3 regions of the Desulforamulus aquiferis genome follow, and region 3 is predicted to be linked to each of the others. Evidence: riboswitches for the same ligand, from Rfam matches in the RefSeq annotation. Region 3 holds a riboswitch; each other region holds the start of a gene.
What was found. Region 3 has a riboswitch for cyclic di-GMP ahead of P6N53_RS04710 (DUF3789 domain-containing protein). Riboswitches for the same ligand answer to the same signal wherever they lie in the genome.

Region 1 (6,855 bases), on a different contig from region 3:
GAACTCCTGGAAAATACCTTTATTTAAAATAACCCTACCAGGGCCATAGTTCATATCCAGGCTGTTTAACCAGCCCTGGGTCATCAGGCCCCCTAGTATAGGTCGGGTGTCGATCAGCAGTGTTTTCATACCACTGCGAGCGGCGGCAACTGCGGCGGCTACCCCCTCGGGGTCCCCACCGACAACTACAACCTGGTAGGAGTCAGTTAATTCCGGATAGTTTACAGGTGTCACCCGGTTACTGGCACTGCTGCAATCTGGTATAATCAGCCAGGCCAAACCGGTAACCAGGATTGTGGCACACAATGAAAGCAGGATATAGTGCCACTTCTTTTTGCGAATCATTTTTCCTTACCACCTTCTCTCTGTGTTATTAAATGTGCTTATATGGGCTTTGTTGGAAGCCAACTGCCGGACCCATTATCTGAGCCCTGCTGGTTGCCGCTGTTAGTTGGTACTTTGGTCTCCTCAGAACCGATTTGGTTCTCAGCAGAGCCTGGTACCGGCTGAACTATAATCTCAACATTAGCTGGTTTTTGTCCATCGGTATTCTTAGAGTCTTTTTTACCGTCAGTTTGATTGGCAGCCGAACCAGTTTGGTTGGTTTTTGGATCAGTCTTTTTGCCATCGGTCTGCTTATTATCAGTCTGCTTGTTATCGGTCTGCTTTGTTTCAGTTCCGTTGCCGGGCAGATAATCGACTTTATTCTCGGCACTGGCTTGCTGTGTGGTATTTTGTGGCGCCTTAGTATTGACCGTTTCTTCACCCAGCACTACATCAAAGACCTTGCCCTCTTGAATCATGGATTTAGCGACGTTTTTGGCCTGGGCCGGATCGATGCTCCAGTAGCTAATCCCATCCATATCCAGGAATTTGCCGGGCATAGTTTGGGAAACAATCTCAACATTGCTCAAATTCTGGGCCGCCCGGGCCAGTGACACCATATCGGTAAGACCCAGGTTTGTGTCAATATACTTGTTAATAGTAGGAACCAGCTTAGGAAGCTTGGTAATAGTGGAGGGCTGCATCATTTCTTTAGCCAGGGCCTTCAGAAACTTCTGCTGACGCTCGGTCCTGGTTACATCCCCCAGGGCATCGCTTCTAAAGCGCACATACTGCAGAGCCTTATTTCCATCTAATTTTTGAACCCCAGGCTGCAGATCAATTTTTCTTAAATCCGGTTCATCAAAGGGATCGTAATAATACATTCTCTTTTCAACATCCAGGGTAACTCCGCCAATGACGTCCACAATGTCCCTGAAGCCCCGGACATTGGTAACTACATAATTATCTATATCCACACCCACCAGGTCGGATACTGTCTTCATTACTAATTCAGGCCCGCCATATACGTTGGCTGAGTTGATCTTATCATAGCCATGGCCGGGTATTTTAACCCGGGTATCCCTGGGCATGGAAAGCAAGGCTACACGGTTGTGCTCCTTGTCATAGCTGACCAGCATGATGGTGTCCGTACGGGTATTTTTTTCCCCCTCCCGGGCATCAACCCCCATTAAGAGGAAATTCATATGGTCCTTCATGACTACTTCTTTCTCTTTGTTTTCATCACTGGAGTCCAGAATATCAAACGGGTTGTTGTTAAATATATACTGGTTAGCTAGCACATAACCGACACCCAGCATTAAAACCAAAAGGGAACAAAATACTATAAAGGGACCTTTTTTTAATCTTCTACGTGGTTTATGATCCAACTTTAACCACCCCTCTAATAAACAAAATGACATACATAGGTATTGTACACTTTTAAAATGCAACTTTCAATGTGCAAAAACAGGCTATTGAATATCAAAGCCACCTTTACACATAATTATTACCTGGGTTGTGGCGGTAAAACCGCGTCCGTCTGCTCTAGGAACCATCAACAGGTGGTTGGCCGGGACAGCCTGGTTGGCCAGGACATTGCCGCCACTGGTCATATTCAAGATGCCGCTGGTGCTGGGGTCTACAGCCACAGCCTTGCCCGAGCGCAAAACAAACTCAGTCCCACCATGACCCGCAAAGGTTTGACCTGCCTGAACCGTTATTACTTCCCAGCCCCCGGTATTTTGGGAGGTTTGCTGCTTGATTTTGTCATCTACATATTTCTGGACATAGCTTTGGGTAACCAGCGGATCAGTGCTGCTGCCCGGGTCCCCTTGTCCAGCTCCAGCAAGGCCTTTAAAGGCCAGCAAAGCTATCAAGGTTAATAGCGCTATAATAAACAGCTTGGGTTTGTCCTTAAATTTTGTCACTAACTTACCTCCCAATAGTTTTTCTAATATATAAAATTCGACAGATTGCTTGGTATCCCTGCATTTATTGCCTTAGTAATATAGACGGAAAATAGCGGCAAAATGTAACACCCCTGTGGAAAAATTTACAGGGGTGTTACATTTTAAATAAGTATCTTTTTAAAACTAATCCGGCAAACTTTGGCAAAACCAGCTGGCGCCTCCAACGATGGGGCTCCTTAATAAGACGTCCCAACCACTCCAACTGAAGCTTCTGTAGTACCGGGGAAACTCGCTGAACCCTTCCGGCGATGACATCTAAGCTGCCGCCAACTCCTATGGAAACAGGGACTCCCATCTCATCCTTGTACTTGGCTATCCACTGCTCTTGCCTTGGCATACCCAAAGCCACAAAAAGCAGTTCCGGTTTGGCAGCCTTTATCAGTCGGACTACTTCGTCTTCTTCATGGCTCATAAAATAACCGTGATGTATTCCAACAATCTTCAAGCCTGGATATTTATCTGCCAGGTTTTTGGCCGCCTCTTCAGCTACCCCGGGAGCCGAACCAAGTAAAAAGATGCCCCAGCCACCCTTTGCCGCGACTGGCATCAAATTTAACATCAGATCTATGCCTGTTACCCTCTCTTCCACCGGGACACCTGCCATCTTGCAGGCCCAGACAATACCTGTACCATCGGGGGTTACCAGTTCCGATTTGTTAACCAATTCTAGGAGGTTACCCTCCTCCTGGGCGCGGTATAGATATTCAGGATTTAGGGTAACTACCTGGTTAACCTCTCCGGAAGAGACCATTTCAGAAATCCGCTTCACCGTAGCCTGCATATTTAAATTATCTATCTGGGCCCCTAGTAGGGAAATGCGCACCTTCTATCACCCTCAAAAATTTTTTAGTAATTTTTTCCATTTAGTATGTCATATCCATGGCTAACACCATATATTAATTTTAGCTTAAGCTGAATTGTTCACAGAAAGAGGAGGCTCTCAACATATGGAAGGGTATTTAGCAAACCCTGAGTCAATAGCTGCCATTATTCCTGACTATCAAGATAATGGTGATGTATCAATTATTATTTACCGGGATGGAAGTAAAGAAACTGTCTTGCAAAAAGTTCGCAGTGTCGTTAATAAGCTGGCCAAACACCACTGTGCCGATCTTAAGCTGCTCAAAAAGAAAGCTGCGGATATACTAGGGAAAAAGATTTTTTGCCCTATAATCCTAGGCTCCGAATTAGTTCTGATACCAGTTAAAGTTCGAAAGCCCCGAATTGAGGGGGATAATACTTTAGCCTACATTAATCTATATTCTGTAAAAAACACCTCTGTATCAAAGAATCCGCCCTTTAAGACCCTGGTCCAGTTAGAAAGAGGTCTTTCCGTGGAAAGTTACTGGTCTATCAGCACCCTGACTAGCAAAATAAATCACGCAGGTTTGGCCAGTAAAACCCTTTTAAATCAATTGCCTTGGACACAAAAAAACAGAGCAACATCCGTAGAATTAACAGACGTTGCCAAAAGACTAATGGAGCTATGTTGTGAGCTTGTTAAATCGCGGAATGCATGATAAATGCCTTAGCCTTTAAACAGTTGCTTACACTTCTGTGCAATTAGAATCTGTTTTTCCAAAGCTTCAATTGCTATGTCAAGCTGTTCCATACTCATCTCAGAAACCTTTGCAGTTCCTAAAGCAGACTTAATGAAATACTCAGACTCAGATGGCTGGTATCCTTCTTTGACTAATTTTAACTTAAGTACTTCAATTCTTTCCAACTTATTATTTAGTAAACTTTCTTGTTCTGATGGAAAACCGGTCAGAGCTTTATGATAAAAACTCAATGCTGATTTCCTCCCCCGGCACCGATATTAGCATTATATGGGTATTCGGTAACCCGGCAGCCATAGATAAACCTTAGGCCCGTGGTTTTGCGTCCCAACCTTTCGGCAGGTTTGCCTTTATCGGAACCTGAAATTTTAGCATTACTCACTTCGACAAAAACTGTGTTTTTCCTTTAGCATTTCGTAATTCATTTAAATTTTATAAAAAATATTTCTTAAAGCTTACTAAGCAATTGTGAACGCTGCTGCTTCTTAGTTTGTCGGTATGTTTCCCTGGCCTTATCCGCTATATCGGTGGAATAACCATAGCTCGTTAATTCATTTTCCGCCCGGGCAATTGCTGCATACACCCTGGCATCACATTCGGCCTCCATACCTTCTACTAAACCTATATATTTTTGGGCCAGAGCTTTTTTAGACATAGTAATCTGCCCAGACTCAATTTTTTCATATTCCTTCTTAGCTGCGGCAATATAACTGTTTATCTTACCATTATATTCCCCTTGTAGCGACTGCATCTTTTGCACTAGCCTTGCCTCAAGTTCTCCCTGTGATGGGACACTCGCAGCAGTTTCACCAGCATCGAAGTCTTGGCCCCCGGGCGAGTTTTTCTTCTCCTGCTGGGCCATTTGTTCTTTTAGTTCAACAACCTCGGGCAAGTTCCCAAACCTTTCATTTGAAAGGAGTTCTTTTTTCTGTTCTGCCTTATCCTTTGCGTCCATCATAGATTCAGTATTTAAAAAACTGTATTTAAAATAATATAATCCCGAGAGCAAGAGCACCCCGATTATAGCTACAATTATAAGCACCTTTTTTATTGTCCTCACCACCTCTTATTTATACTTTTCCACAGGGCAGACCAAAAACCTTTTCTTTTTTTAATGCTGCTTCTACCCTTAGGAAAAGGCAGCACTTCATGATTTTCTATCGTCTCCCCCCTAATAACCTTTAGGGGGTTTTCCTCAAAAAGCAGTTTAGCATTATCCTCGCTCGACAGTTGTGCTGTGACTAGCCTAGCCTCTTTTAGCTTTAATGGCCGTTTAATGGGATGATGGGCATCGGAAGCCACAAAATGCACCCAGCCATGTTTTAATATTTCCTTTGTAAAATTCTGAACACCGGAACCAAAATCTCCGGTTATACTGCCTGATGTTATCTGAACCAAGCAACCCTTTTCAAGCATTTTAAATAGTAATTGGGGATTTTCTATAATTTCCTTATTGCGCTCAGGATGAGCAATTATCGGCCTTATGCCCTTTAACATACATTCAAAGACCACTTGTCCTGTGTTTGGCGGAACTGAACTTAGGGGTAACTCCACCAGCAAATATTTACCCTGGTCACATAATGAAAGAAGTTGTCTATCAGCTACCTTAGCGGCTATATTGGGTTCCAGCCTTATTTCCAGACCCGGATATATATCTAAAGCTATTCCCTCCATGTTTAACCTATGCTTAAAAGCTTCCATCACCGGAACTACATCTTTTCTCTCATTATAAAAAACCCCGGAGATACAGTGGGGAGTGGCAATTACTGCTGTTACACCTTCTTTTACGGCGGTTCTGGCCATTTCTAAGCTTAATTCCATAGATTCCGGACCATCATCGAGGCAAGGTAAGATATGGCAGTGAATGTCAATCATTTTCATTCCTCTGACTTCAATATTTAAGTAAACCAGTATATAAAGTAGACCCTGCACTAAACAGGGTCTACTTTATATATTAAATTGAGCTAGCTGCTAGTTAAGTGGGATAAATATCTTGCTGGTCTCGATTGTTAACTCCATCAAGGAAATAATGGTTTTAAATTTCTCTTGATCATCTGTTAGCTCAGAAACCAAGTAGGACTTCACCAAACGCAGATCATTACCTGTTAAGGTGGCAAACTCTTTCTCTGCAATGATTTGCCTGATTAATTTTTTGAATTCACTGTCGGTATCCCTTGGAGTAGAGTACTGTGTTTTAAGGGTTTCAAAGGCAGTTTCGGCAGCATCCTTTATTGCGTCATGTTTTCCGTTCCTTAATTCCTTTAAAGCTGCTTCAAATAAATCAGCTTCATAATTTGACTCTCTAACTAGATACTTACCTACTAAAATATTATCATATAGGTCGGTAATATAGTCGTATACAGCCTGCTGGTTTATTCCCTGAGAAATTAATCTATCCAGCTCTGTTCTAAAAGCTTGCTTTAGCTCATTGATTTTACTGCTAATCAGCGCCCGGCTTTCCACCACGTTGTCCTTACCAATATCAGCCAAGACCCGAATAGCAGCAATAGATATTCTCATTTGGCTTTCAGTAATGTTTGAATTGATCACATTCTCAAAGGCCTTTGCCAGGCCGGTATCCTTAAGGGCCTGAAGGATCTCTTCATCGGTACGCAGCTTTAAGGTGTCCTTGTATTCCCTTAATTTTTCCCAGTCTTCTTGACTAATGTTTGCTAAAGCTTCTTCTATCGCATCTAAGATAGCAAACAGATTGTTGGCGGGGATTGCTACAGGTGCTGTTGTTATTGTAACCTTGTCAGATTTTTTAGAGGAAAACTTATTCTTATTGATGGTCACAACCTGATAGGAATACTTATAGCCAGCTGCCAGACCTGTATCAGTAAGCAATAGATTAGGTGTTGTACCAACAAGCTTTGAGCCATCTCTGTAGAGCTTATAGGTATAAGCACCTGTCACGGAAGTCCAGGACAAATCTACACTACTCTTATTAACATTAGCTGCACTTAGCTTAGGTGCTGCGACCTTTTTGGAAACAGCCACAG
Region 2 (6,855 bases), on a different contig from region 3:
GTGCTCTGTGGTCAGAGCGGGTGGCGGCTATGATATTAACCGTAGAAAGGCCTATGATTACAAGCACCTTGCTTTTACATTTCGCAATAAAAAGGCCGAACCATTTATGGTGACAGTGGAACCGAGCGGCGATGCGGTACCGGAGCGTCACTCCCATTGTGGACAGGAGTTTAATTATATGGTTTCGGGATGTATGGAGTTTTATATTGGTGACATGACTTATACGCTTGGTGAGGGTGACAGCGTCTACTTCGATTCCGCAGTTCCTCACGCTATGAAGGCTCATGGCGATAAACCGGCGAAGTTTCTGGCAATTGTCATGAAATAAGGAGGAACTGTTATGATCATGTATGAGAAGTATATCGGCAGACATCGTGATGATTTTGTAACCCTAGAGGACCTATACAAAAATTATTCCATAAAATGCCCGGAGGATTTTAATTTTGCCTATGATGTGCTGGATAAATTGGCGGAGGACAAGCCTGACAGTCTGGCCATGCTGTGGGTCAGCAAGGATGGGGTAGAAAAGAGAATTTCCTTTGGGGATATGAAGCTCTGGTCAGATAAAACTGCCAACTACTTTAAATCCTTGGGGATTAAAAAAGGCGATTTTGTTCTGCTGGTACTGAAAAGAAGCTATTTATTTTGGTATGCCATGCTGGCCCTTCACAAAATTGGTGCTGTTGCAGTTCAGGCTACTCACCTGTTAACTGCCAAGGATTATGTCTACCGCTGCCAGGCTGCCGGTATAAAGATGGCGGTCATTACCGCCGACGGAGGCTGCACTGAGGATTTTGACAAGGCTATGCCGGAATGTAAGACCGTTCAGATAAAGGCCGTTACCGGGCGTAAGGCAGCGGGGGAGGGATGGCTGGATTTTGAGGCAGGTATTGAAGCCGCTCCTGATCATTGGCAGCGGCCAATCGGAGAAGAAGCAACCAAGGTTACAGATATGATGATTACGGCCTTTTCCTCCGGCACTACCGGCTACCCAAAGATGGTTTCACACGATCATTCCTATCCCTTAGGCCACATCATTACTGGGGTCTTTTGGCACAGGGCTGAGCCGGATGGTCTGCATTTTACCATTTCCGATACCGGCTGGCTGAAGTCCCTATGGGGTAAATTTTATGGCCAATGGTTTGCCGAGTCAGCGGTCTTCACCTATGATTTTGATACCTTTAAGGGGGCAGATATTTTAGAAAAGCTGGCCCAATATCGTATTACCACCTTTTGCGCTCCACCGACCATGTATCGGTTTATGCTAAAAGAAGATGTTAGCAAGTATGATTTATCGGCCTTAAAACACTGTTGTACTGCGGGTGAGGCATTAAACCCAGAGGTTTATAACCAATGGAAGCGGGCTACGGGTCTGCGCATCTTCGAGGGCTTTGGGCAGACGGAAACAACCCTTTCTTGTTCCACCTTATACCCGTGGGTCCAGCCAAGACCAGGCTCTATGGGGCTTCCCACCCCTGGTTATGACCTGGTAATTGTAGATGAAAATGGTCAGGAGGTTGACCCGGGTGTGACCGGTGAAATCTGTTTAAAGGCCGAAAGCCTGGAGACTAGAACAAAGGGCTTGTTTATGGGCTACTATCAGGACGAAATGAGTACCCAAAAGGCCTGGCATGATGGCTTGTATCATACAGGAGACACTGCCTACCGTGATGAATTGGGCTTTTTATGGTATGTGGGCAGAAATGATGATATTATCAAATCTTCCGGCTACCGGATCGGACCCTTCGAGGTGGAGTCGGCGCTGGCAGAGCATCCTGCAGTTCTGGAATCGGCTGTGACAGGGATTCCTGATCCCGTCAGGGGTTTTATCGTGAAGGCCACTGTTGTTCTATCTAAGGGCTACGAACCAAGTGAAGAGCTGGTCAAGGAATTACAGCAACATGTCAAAAAAACAACCGCTCCTTATAAATACCCCAGGGTAATCGAGTTTGTGACAGAGCTTCCCAAAACCATCAGCGGTAAAATACGGCGGGTTCAGATCAGGGAAAAAGACATGAGGCGGTAAGTATTTAGAGAAAAGGATATTCACCTTGACTGGTGAATATCCTTTTCTCATTATTTGACTAGGTCCTTTTCCTGACATCAAAAGGTTACACCCTTATATAACTGTTGCCGTCTAACGGGGTAAGCAATTGTAAAGGAGGAGTTTCTCCTACTAGTCCAACTGCATAGGCGGTATAGAAACGGTTTGGTGCAAAGGTTTGATTGGGAACATTCAATATAATGTTATTAGTGCCTGCTTCCCGGGCTTGTAGGGTATAAGTTCCGGGGCTAATGGTAGAATATTCCGTGATACCCTGGTAGGGAACATTGCTGAATAAGATGGTCCCATCGGGAAGGGTAATGTCAACATTGGGTGCGTTGGGTGAAAGGTGTACAAAGCGGATATTGATCATACCCTGGGGTACTGTGCCAGGTGTATCTGGAACTAAAAGGAGCCCAATATCAGCTAACCGGCCCTTGGCTGCAACGGTAAATATGCTTCTATCCGGTATCTCTATAGTAGTATCTATAACAGGATTGGTCATTGTACCGGCAGGGAAAACCCTTAGATTATAAGTGCCGGCAGGAACCTGGAGGTATTCGGTGAAATTTCGGTAGCTTAGGTTTCTAGCGAGTGCGGTGTTATTAGCATAAACATCAACAGCCGGAGCGTCTGGGGAGGCATGCAGAACACGAATATAAGAAGACATTTCTAACAGTCCCTTTCTAGTAAGTTTTTTTATAATATATGCTAATTATGTTAACAAGTGCCAATTAGTTGGATTTAAAGCAATTTCCCCAAAATTCAAACATTATATTGCAAAGATTTACAATTTACTGTAATCTAGATATAGGAAAATTGTCCTATTTTTATAGATAAAGGCAAACCTATCGAAAGGTGGGGACGCAAAGCTATGGGTCTAAGCCATTATGGTATGACTGCCAGGTTGCCTAACCATAATATGTTTTTTAGTAATGGCAGCTTAAGATCCTTGTCTGGCTAAACCCCTATTTTGCGAGGGGCTTTTTGTGTTTTTAAGCGGCGGTTTTAAGGACTAAAAACATAGGGGGGATAATTTTGAGATTTAATATTCTAGGTAAATTTATGCTTTGTTTTGGAGTGATTTTGTCATTAATGTTTTGCATTGGAGCATTTTTGGTTGTTAACATTTGGAATATAAACAATAATTACGACCGATTAATTAATGAAAAGGCCCATGCCAGGTACATGATAACATTGACTAATGCTAACTATAATCAAGCTGCCGCTAATTTAATCTCCTATACAGTGACAGGAAACCCCAGTGACGCTTCTAAGTATGTACAAGCCATAAACCGTGCTAAGGAGAATTTGAATAGCATTGAACCATTATTGGTCAAACAAGAGGAAAAGGCATTATATGGGGACTTTAATGAAAGAGCCATGGCCTATGAGCAATATGGGCAGCAAGTCCTTAATTTAATAAAGGAACGTGAGGATATAGAGGGAGACGAAAGGGAAGAAGTTCAAGAAAGATTAATGGGCCATATTAGGTCCAATGAGGAATTGTTTGGCAAATTATCCTCGTCGGGCAATACCTTTGAATTTCTTATTTCTGATGCAGTAGATAAAGAAACAAAAATGAATTTTGATAATGCTAATAATACTATACAGATTTCTATAGTTTTATTGGCACTGGTGACTGTATTAGGTGCAATAATTGGTTACTTAATGGGTTGGAGAATGGTTAAACCCATTCGGATCGTGAGCCAAGAGGCGGCCAAGATTGCCTCTAATGACCTGACTAGTACCGAGATAAAAATTAAATCTAAGGATGAAATTGGAGCATTAGCGGATTCCTTTAATAAAATGCTGCTGAGCCTAAAGGATATGGTTCTTCACCTCCAGGAGAAGTCAGGCAATGTAACTTCGTCCGCAGAAAACCTTTCTAAGGGTGCAGAAAATATGGCTTTAAATGCCAGCGAAATTTCAGCTTCCATCAACGAAGTGGCAACAACCATTGAGCAAGTGGCTGCCAATTCCCAAAACATTGCCGATTCTTCAGACAAAGCAACTGTCTACGCTTCAAATGGAGAAGAGGCCATATCTAATATAAGGGTGAAGATGGATGTTATCCATAAATCTACAGAGGATAGCTCTCAGGTAATCCAAGGGCTAAGCAATGCCAGCAGTCAAATCACCAAGATTGTTGAATTAATTACCCAAATTGCTGATCAGACGAATTTATTAGCCCTTAATGCTGCCATTGAAGCGGCCAGGGCCGGGGAGCAAGGACGTGGGTTTGCGGTGGTGGCTGAGGAAGTAAGGAAATTGGCCGAACAATCCACAAACGCAGCCAAGGAAATTCACGACCTTATTTCGGTTATCCAGCAGGAGTCACATAAAGCCGTTGAGAGTATGGAGAATACGAAAATTCAAGCAAAAGATGGTGTTCAGGTGGTGCATGAGGTAAGTGAATCCATCGGGAAAATCATTTTGTCAATTCAAGAAATGGCCAGCGAAATTCAATCATTAGCTTCAGCTACTGAACAAATGGCTTCCGGCGTTCAAAATGCAGCTGCTTCAACAGAGGAACAAACAGCCACAATGGAGGAACTTTCAGGCACCTCTCAAGATTTAGCCAAAATGGCTGAGGAGCTTGATTTAATGACTAAGAGATTTAAGCTACAATAATTAGCTAAGGGTTAAGAAGGCACATCCGGTGTGCCTTTTTGTTTTAACCGCATGGCCGACACAATTAAGATAAAATTAAAGAAGTAATGAATTTTTACGGTTTACTCGCAATAAAAAAGTAAGTGAAAGCAGCACAAAGTACCTCTCACCAATGGGTGAGGGGTTTTTATTATAAATCTTAAAAAAGTATGTCAATTTCAAAATAAGTGCTGGACAAAAAGCTAATGGTAATTTATAATGATTATTAATTAATAAAGATAATAAATTATATTTCGAAGGCCAAATCCTTAAGGTTTTACTTAATATTTTGGGGGTTACCAAGCCAGAAATTAAAATTATCTTTATAAAACTTGCCTAGGGGCAATTTAATTTAAAAATATAATGAGGAGGCTAAATACTATGAAAAAATTCCGTTGTGCTGTTTGTGGTTATTCTCAAGAGGGAGAGTATGCGCCAGAAAAATGTCCTACCTGTGGAGCTCCCGAGGAAAAATTTGAACTAATGACCAGTTCCGGTCCAGATCTGGTGGATTGGGATAAGTTGGGTGTGGCAAAGGGCTCTGGCTTTGAAGAGGATCTGAGGATGCAGTTCCAGGGTGAGTGTATGGAGGTGGGCATCTATATTGCTATGGCCCGTCAGGCCGAGAGAGAAGGCTACTCAGAGATAGCTGAAACTATGAAACGTATTGCTTGGGAAGAAGGTCACCACGCCGCTCGCTTTGCAGAACTCCTTGGGGAAGTATTGAGTGAGAGCACAGAGGAAAACCTGAAAAAGCTGGTTGATGGCGAAGCCGGTGCCAACCGCGGTAAAAAGGAAATCGCCACCCGCTCTAAAAATGAGGGGCAGGACGCTGTCCATGATGCAATTCATGAAGCCTGTAAAGACGAAGCGAGACACTGCATGGCCTTTTACGGTCTCTTGAAAAGATACTTTCCTCAAGCATAGGTAACACCCATATAAAATTGCAAATTTCCAGCTGCTTAAAGCAGCTAGAAAAAAAGGGAATCTCGGCTTTGGCTGAGATTCCCTTTTTTACAATAGTTATAGATTTAGAGTTTTTTGCACTTGTTTTCCTAGGCTTCTGTTATTACTCCACAGGCTAGCCTTCTTCCCGAGTCGCCGGCGGGCTGAGTTCTATAGTCATCAGGGTTTCTATGGATTATCACGGAATGTCCTATTGCCTCTGAGGGGGTAAATTTATTCGTAAAAAAGCACATTTTTGCATAACCGTCATTTGAGAAAAGAACAGGGAAATCACCTGCATGGTTACCGTGGGGCTGGTTGGTGGGGTCCCAATGTCCCCCCGCGGCCTGGAAGGGATCCTCCGGATCGCCAACCTCGCAAGTTCCAAATTCATGGATGTGAAAGCCATGGGGTCCAACAGGATTTCCATTTGTGGGTGGCTGGTAAGGGGGAAGCCCGTTTATTTCGGCACAAACCCACGTGCCACCAGGTGCGTTAAAAAATCTCACCACTCCACTTATTTGAGGTCTTAAGGGACCTCCCTTTATGTCGGCTATTGCTGCCGGGTTTGTCATGGGCAGGGAAATATTTTGACCTAATGTCAAGTTATTAGAATCCACTCCGGGGTTTGCCAAGGCCAGGTCGTTTGCTGTTGTGTTGTATTGCTGGGCCAATTTGAAGAAAGTATCTCCGGATTGAATGGTATAGGGAAAAGTCCCAAAGGATTGATTATTAGGCATAGATATCACCTCGTATATTTAAGTCATTTTTACACATTATTCAGCTTGATGGAAAATGTTGTAAGTTAATTTGCTATTAATATAGATCGTAAAAAGTTGACGTCTAATTAATTTGAAGCAATAAATTAGTTCAATTCGAGTACATTTAAATGGTAAAATATTTTCTTTGCAGATTGAATTTTTATCGCTTCTGGAATATACTTCATGGCAAGTAGCTTATTTTTTAATAAAAGGTAGGAATTTATGATAAATTACTTTAGAGATAGCAAGAGGGCCTTGGTTCTTGTGGTGGATGATTCTAAATTTATGCGCTTTAAACTACGGGAATTTTTAGAGAATGAAGGCTACCTGGTAGAGGAAGCCGAAAATGGTGAAAAGGCCCTTGCTGCCTATAATCTACATAAGCCGGATATGGTTTTAATGGATTGTGTAATGCCAGTAATGAATGGCTTTACAGCTTGTGCACATATTCGA
Region 3 (6,855 bases):
GCTTTTCTTTTTTTCCTCCAATTTATTCTACTTTCACTTAAACCCTAACATTTCCTTTAATTATTAAATATTTTACACCAATTGAATTATCTATTCCATTTGTGGAATGATAATCCAAGGTTGGTGATTAAATGTCATTAAAAGATGTATTTGGCAAATGGAAGAAGGCCAAAAGCAAAAAACCAGAGCAGCAAAAGGATCTCAATTATAATCAGCAGACCTGCCTTTCTGGAGACTTAAAGAAGGATAAACAGACCATTTTTACCGGCCTTGGGGGCAGCATCGATATAATTCGCAGAGAAATACTGGTAGGTGATAGGAAAGCCACTATTATCTACATTGAAGGAATCGTTAATGCTGATTTAATTGAACATGAAATAATAAGAAAAATTCAACAGTTAGATTTTTTTCCTGAGACTGAATCACCACTGGAGCATATTTCTCAGAAGGTACTCTCTAACAGCAACTCAATTGTTATCACCCCGCTAATAGCAGATATTTTGGTTAATATCCTAATTGGAAAATGTGTTTTAATCATTGACGCCTGTAAACAGGGCATTATTGTGGAGTCCAAGGGAGGAATACGCAGAGGAATTTCTGAGCCTCCCACTGAGCGGACAGTTCGTGGTTCCCGGGAAGGCTTTATTGAAGATATTGGTGTTAATTTAGCCTTGATCAGGCGCAGGTTAAAATCTCCCAAATTTACTGTTGAAACAACAACCTTAGGTTTAAGAAGCCGCTCCAGGATAGCCATTGTTTATATATCCGATATAGCGGACCCCAAAATTGTTGAGGAAGTCCGCAATCGTATTAGCAAAATTAATATTGATGGAATATTAGCCTCTGGCTACATAGAAAGATTTATCGAGGATCATCCGTGGAGCCTCTTCCCCCAAGTCTATGGTACCGAGCGTCCGGACAAAATAGCGGCAAATCTGTTGGAGGGCCGCATTGGTATAATTGTGGATGGAACTCCCTATGCCCTGATAGTCCCTGCTGTTTTTCTTCAATTTCTCCAGGGCTCCGAGGATTACTATGAAAGAACCATTGTTGGTACGGTGGCCAGGCTGGTCCGGTATTTAGCCCTAATGATCACCACAACCATAACTCCCGTCTATATAGCCCTAATTACCTTTCACCACTCCCTACTACCAACGGATTTATTGCTGGCAGTGGCTGAAAACAGAGAGGAATTACCCTTTTCTCCTTTGACAGAAGCTTTATTTATGGAGGTTGTCATTGAAATATTACGGGAGGCAGGGCTTCGTTTACCCAGTACCGTAGGCCAAACCTTAGGAGTTGTGGGCGGGATTGTCATCGGCCAAGCGGTTGTGGAAGCTAAACTTGTAAGCCCCTTGATTGTGGTAATCGTTTCCCTAGCAGCCATCTGCTCCTTTGTTTTTCCAAATTATAGCATGGCTCTGGCCATTCGTTTAATAAAATATCCCATGATGCTGCTGGCTGCCTCCTTTGGTGCTGTGGGCATTGCTGTGGGATGGTTGTTTGTGACAATACACTTAATTTCACTGCAGAGTATTGGTGTTCCCTACATGGCACCCCTTGCACCCATGCGTTATAAGGACTTGGGAGATACCTTTGTAATTTCACATATATGGAAAAATAAAAATAGACCGGTCTCTATCCCACATGTTGATAACAAACGTGGACAATCTCCTACCAGGGAGCCGTCAGAAAATGAATGAGCAGGCATATAAAATAACAAGCAAGCAATTAATATTTATTCTTATCGGTGCCACCATTGGAGTAGGTATTTTAACTGTTACATCTACGGCAGTTAGGGAATCCCAGCAGGACGCCTGGATATCAATTCTAATGGGCGCTTTGCCCTTAGTTGTCGGCATATATTCCATGCATTTGATAGGTAGTAGGTTTCCTGATCTTACCTTTGCGGAATACTGCGAGATAATCCTAGGCAAATGGCCTGGCAAGCTCCTTGCCCTAGTGTTTGTAGTTTATTCCTTAGCCTTTGCAGCTATCGTAACTAGACTTTTTGTTAATATCCTTAAGATTTATTTATTCCCTGAAACGCCAATTTGGGCCCTAAGTGCTTTAATCTTGTTTACATCAGCCTATCTGGCCTCAAAGGATGCAAGGGTCATTGGTAGAGTTAATGAATTAATGTTCTTTGAGTCTCTCGTTCTATTAGCCTTTATCCTCGGTGCAGTGCCTAAGGTAGAACTTTCATTCTTCCAGCCCATTGGTGATGCGGGCATGGCAAATATACTAAAGGGCGCTTACCAAACCTTATTTGCTATACTGGGCATTGAAATCTTACTGGTTATCTACCCTATGGTCCAAAGGAAAAATGAAATAGTTAAGGCCGGCTTGACGGCAGTCGCAATAATTTCCGGTATCTATCTGCTTGTGGTATTTGTTGTTTTAGGTCTCTTTGGCCCAAACGCCGCTGAAAAACTAAGGTTTGGCCTGATGGTGTTATTAAAAACCTACAACGCCCCGGTTATTGAAAGGGCTGAATTTTTCTTTATCATTTTTTGGGTTTTTGTTGCCTTTCGGCCAGTGGCAAATATGTTTTTTGCCGGGCGCTATACTGTTGAAAAAATATTAAATATTAACTCTCCCGGTTGGGTCACCCTGGCTTTATTTCCCATAATTTTTTTGTCATCCCTTTTCCCTGGCAATTTCGATAAAATCCTTGGTTTAAGTACCACTATTGGATATCTGGGACTCCTGTTTATGATTGTTATCCCGGTTATCCTGTGGTTCACAGCTATCTTGCGAGGTGTTGGAGGTAAAAAAGTTGCGTAGCGCACTTGCTATAGTTCTTATTTTAGTTACCCTATTAAGCTTTGGCTGCTGGGATGCCCAAGACATTAATAATCTTTACATACCCTTTGTGGCAGGTTACGATTTGCTTGAGGAAGATGGCCGTGAGAAGTTCTCCATGACCGTAAACTTCCCCATTATGAACCGCAATGCCAGAGAGAAGTCCGATGTAATAACCGTCAAGGGAGAAACCATGGCCCAGACCCGCATTGACAGAGGCAATAAATCTTCCCGGGGCATGGCCGTTGGTGACTTAAAAGCTCTGTTGGTTGGAAGTCCTTTAGCTTATAGGGGAAGTAAAGATGCCTTTGACTTAATGTTTCGAGACACTCGTTTTAGCGAAATGATTAGACTAGCTGTGACAGATGGAAATACCATTGATATCTTGACCATGAAACCGGAAAATTACCAGACAGTAGGACAAAATATCATAGACCTTCTGTCAAATTCGCCAAGGGATAATTTTATTCCAGTAGAGCATTTGCATCATTTTCGTGTGGATGTAATGACAGACGGATATAATCCGGTTTTACCAGTCATTAGCATCCACTCTGAAAGTAATTTAGAAATTTCAGGTGCAGCCTTATTTAAAAAGTATAAGATGGTAGCTAAAGTCAACAGGGAAGACATGAGGCCTTTAATCTGGTTAAGGGGAGATGGGGTCATAGGCTATATAACCTTTAAAATGATGGATGATAAAGGAGAATTTTATAAAATAAGTTTTGAGGGGGGGAGTAAGCGAAAGGTAACAGCTAAGTTGGCTAATGGAAAACCTTCCTTCGAGATAGATTTATCATTCTCAGGCATAATTGCAGAAACCTTAACGGATATACAATTTGCAGGTAAGGAAGAAAATGTTTTAGCTGTAGAAAAGGCCTTGGAAGAACATATTCAAAAACAATGTGAAGACTTAATTTACGATCTACAGAACAAATATAGGGTAGATGCCATCCTACTTGGCAAGTATGCCAGGGCGAAATGGCCTCCCCTAGTGAAGGAGCAGGACTGGGACGAGGTTTTCTGCGAAAGTGATATCAAAGTTAATGTTAATGTTACAATTCAAGGCACAGGGGAAGTTGCCTAGAGTACAACCTTCCTTTAAAAAATTATTATTTAATATAGGACTTTGGTCTTGATTGATAAATACTTCAGTCCTATTTACTACGATATTGTTTCTCCATATAGTAAAAACAAATCCTAGAAAGATAAAGGCAAACCCATTGAAAAGTGGCGACGCAAAACTACAGGGGCTAAGGTGGAAAGCTAGGCCAGCCAGTTACCAAAGGAGGATATTAGTGGGTTTTATAGCTGGTGTTTTTGTTGGTGCATTTTTAGGGATCCTTACAACATGTCTACTAGTGGCTTCCCGGGAAACAAATGATACCGTTTATGATGATTAAAAACAAAATTACCCTACAAGCCGAAGGATACAGAACCCTCGGCTTTTTAATTCCAATTGGGCCATTGGATCCCTTGGGCCAACAAAAAAGCAAGTCTCCTGATTTCTCAGAAGACTTGCTTTAACTGGTCGGAGCGACAGGAGTTGAACCTGCGACCTCTACCACCCCAAGGTAGCGCTCTCCCAAACTGAGCTACGCCCCGATTTTTGCTTGTATTTCCAGGCCCCTCGGCCTGTCGACAAATGTTATTATAGCTAATGCGTTAAGAAAAGTCAACATGAAAAATACTATTCTTAACTAGCCGCCTTAACTATAAAAGCAAAACGGCTAGTACATTTAACATAACTAGCTATCTATATTAAACTCTGCCAATATAAATGTATGGTCGGAAGGTTTTACCTTCCTTCTTGGCTCAATATCTATCCAGGCTTTTGTTGATCGCTTAGCCAGGGGAGCGGTAGCCCAAATATGGTCAATACGCCAGCCTAAATTTCTATCCAGGGCCTTTGGAACACGATAATCCCAAAAGGTAAAATGTCCACCCTCTGATTGGTGGTGTAGGCGGAAAATATCTTTAAAGCCCCAGGACTTAACATAATCCAAGGCTTCATGCTCGGTGGGGTGGAAGCCTACACGTCCAAGTAATCTTTTGGGTGCGTGCACATCTTCAGGTTCTGGTGCTACGTTAAAATCACCCAGCCAAAGTAATGGCTCATCAGGTTTAAAATTTGAATCAAAGTATTCCTTTAAGGCCTTAATCCAGGATATTTTATAGCTAAATTTATCACTCTCCGGGGATTGGCCCTGGGGAATATAGGTATTAACTATTGGAATACCTTTTATCTCAGCGGCAATGAGCCTTGCTTCATCTGGTTCCGCAATAGACCCAAGGTCACTGTTTAAGGGATTTATTTGATGGGGGCTGAGGATAGCCACACCATTATAAGATTTTCTCCCTTTAAATAGCGAGTTATAGCCCGCCTCCAAAAGGCAAGCTGCTGGAAAATCTGCATTAATGACCTTGGTTTCCTGCAGGCAAACCACATCAGGTTTATTTTCCCCCAACCACTGAATTAACATTTCTTTCCTGGCGCGTACTGAATTTATATTAAAACTGGCAATTTTAAAATACAATGCAATCATTCCTTAGTTTTGTTTAAGACTATATTCTTCCTAGGCTAGCTAAAACACTTTTTAGACACACAGCTAAAGCAAAAAACACGAAAAGCACTAACCACATGTACAGGCTTACACCCCTTCCTTGCACGGAGCCCACAATCTTTGGGGAACTACTTTTGTCAGCACTTTTCCTATCAAGGTATATCTATCTGGTTTAGTGGCATTCTGCTCCGTCATACCACTATCATATTCATTAGAAAAGAATTCTATATCATATTTTATCCCTTACACCCTAGATTAAGCTTCCTCCTTTGGAAACTTAAACTTAATTCCAAATACCTTATTAAAATTAGTCACTTTCTTATAAAGTTCTCTAATTTCTAAATCGGAATTATCCGTAGAGATACAGTCAATTTGCACTTCTTTTGCCTTGATGGTGCAAACCACATCCTCAACTACACCGGCTTCTGTACGATCCAGGTTTTCCCCCATGCGTATCAATACGCCTAGACGACGGACCAAAATTCCGTCCTGGGGAAATAATACATCGGCATGCTGCTGCAATTTAAACTTAAGATCTAATTTGCCGTGACTAGCAGCCACCAGAGCCACTAACACAAGTTCCCTGTGAGAAAGACCATTTATCCGGGCATTTAGCAGTACATACATGGTATGCTTATGATGGTTATAATAACTAACAGCATTCCCAACATCGTGCAGAAGGGCTGCAATCCTTAAGATTTTTCTCTCCCAGGCGCCGTAGCCATGTAGGGGCTGCAGCTGGTCGAACAATGATAAAGATAGTTTGGCCACATGTTCGGCGTGATTTCTCTTTACCTGGTACAAATCCATAAGGTTCTGAACGCTATGCTCGGTTACATCGTCCACAACCGGATCTAAACGATTCCTAAAAAGGTATTCGTAAAATACCCCCTCCCTTAAGCCAGAGCCGCTAACCCTAATTCCTGGTGCCCCGGTAAAATCCAATAGTTTGGACGCCGCTGCCATACCACCCAGGATGATGTCAGCCCTTTCCTTAGATAATCCAGGAATGGATTTGCGTTCATCCACTGAACCCTTTTTTAGGAGATTATAAATTTGCTTGACACGTTCTGTATGCACCCTGTAGTTGTGCAGAAGATTTAAGCTAAAGCGTGTCCGCTTACGATCCATTCTGCCAAGGTTTCGCAAGGTGCCTCCAACCCCCAAGACCTCTAAACCCCTGGCCATATCCAACCAATGAACAGATCTATACTGTTCCTTCAAGTAGTCCTCTAACCGTCCAATTTGTTCCTCATTGACTTGTGGGGAGGTTAAAAAGTTTTCAGTGATATTAACCGCCCCAAAGGGAAGACTTGTCCACTGGGTAATCATTCTTTCTCTGCACAGGATCAATTCTGTGCTGCCTCCCCCAATGTCTACAATCAGGGCATCACTAAATTCTAGGCTGTTAACTACCCCTAAATAAATATACCTGGCCTCTTCCTCACCGGAGAGTATGCGAAAGGAAACTCCCGTTTCCTTCATAATG

Region 1: linked by a shared signal. The riboswitch ahead of P6N53_RS06555 (hypothetical protein) and the one ahead of P6N53_RS04710 (DUF3789 domain-containing protein) in region 3 are both predicted to bind cyclic di-GMP.
Region 2: linked by a shared signal. The riboswitch ahead of P6N53_RS12965 (methyl-accepting chemotaxis protein) and the one ahead of P6N53_RS04710 (DUF3789 domain-containing protein) in region 3 are both predicted to bind cyclic di-GMP.

What each region holds. Positions count from the first base shown of each region.
Region 1 is NZ_JARPTC010000008.1:95,447-102,301, reverse strand. It holds partial or broken gene P6N53_RS06580 (FAD-dependent oxidoreductase) at 1-345, opposite strand, end outside; gene P6N53_RS06575 (LCP family protein) at 384-1,712, opposite strand; gene P6N53_RS06570 (hypothetical protein) at 1,797-2,252, opposite strand; gene P6N53_RS06565 (WecB/TagA/CpsF family glycosyltransferase) at 2,389-3,117, opposite strand; gene P6N53_RS06560 (hypothetical protein) at 3,242-3,814, shown strand; gene P6N53_RS06555 (hypothetical protein) at 3,823-4,086, opposite strand; cyclic di-GMP riboswitch class I at 4,131-4,212, opposite strand; gene P6N53_RS06550 (hypothetical protein) at 4,302-4,895, opposite strand; gene P6N53_RS06545 (tyrosine-protein phosphatase) at 4,910-5,734, opposite strand; gene P6N53_RS06540 (S-layer homology domain-containing protein) at 5,825-6,855, opposite strand, start outside.
Region 2 is NZ_JARPTC010000019.1:129,080-135,934, reverse strand. It holds gene P6N53_RS12980 (helix-turn-helix domain-containing protein) at 1-328, shown strand, start outside; gene P6N53_RS12975 (AMP-binding protein) at 341-2,026, shown strand; gene P6N53_RS12970 (DUF4397 domain-containing protein) at 2,112-2,714, opposite strand; cyclic di-GMP riboswitch class I at 2,876-2,959, shown strand; gene P6N53_RS12965 (methyl-accepting chemotaxis protein) at 3,083-4,678, shown strand; gene P6N53_RS12960 (NADH peroxidase) at 5,078-5,623, shown strand; gene P6N53_RS12955 (superoxide dismutase family protein) at 5,752-6,216, opposite strand; gene P6N53_RS12945 (EAL domain-containing protein) at 6,625-6,855, shown strand, end outside.
Region 3 is NZ_JARPTC010000005.1:128,119-134,973, reverse strand. It holds gene P6N53_RS04725 (spore germination protein) at 132-1,703, shown strand; gene P6N53_RS04720 (GerAB/ArcD/ProY family transporter) at 1,696-2,787, shown strand; gene P6N53_RS04715 (Ger(x)C family spore germination protein) at 2,780-3,889, shown strand; cyclic di-GMP riboswitch class I at 4,006-4,089, shown strand; gene P6N53_RS04710 (DUF3789 domain-containing protein) at 4,101-4,205, shown strand; tRNA gene P6N53_RS04705 (tRNA-Pro) at 4,331-4,407, opposite strand; gene xth (exodeoxyribonuclease III) at 4,551-5,339, opposite strand; gene P6N53_RS04695 (Ppx/GppA phosphatase family protein) at 5,622-6,855, opposite strand, start outside.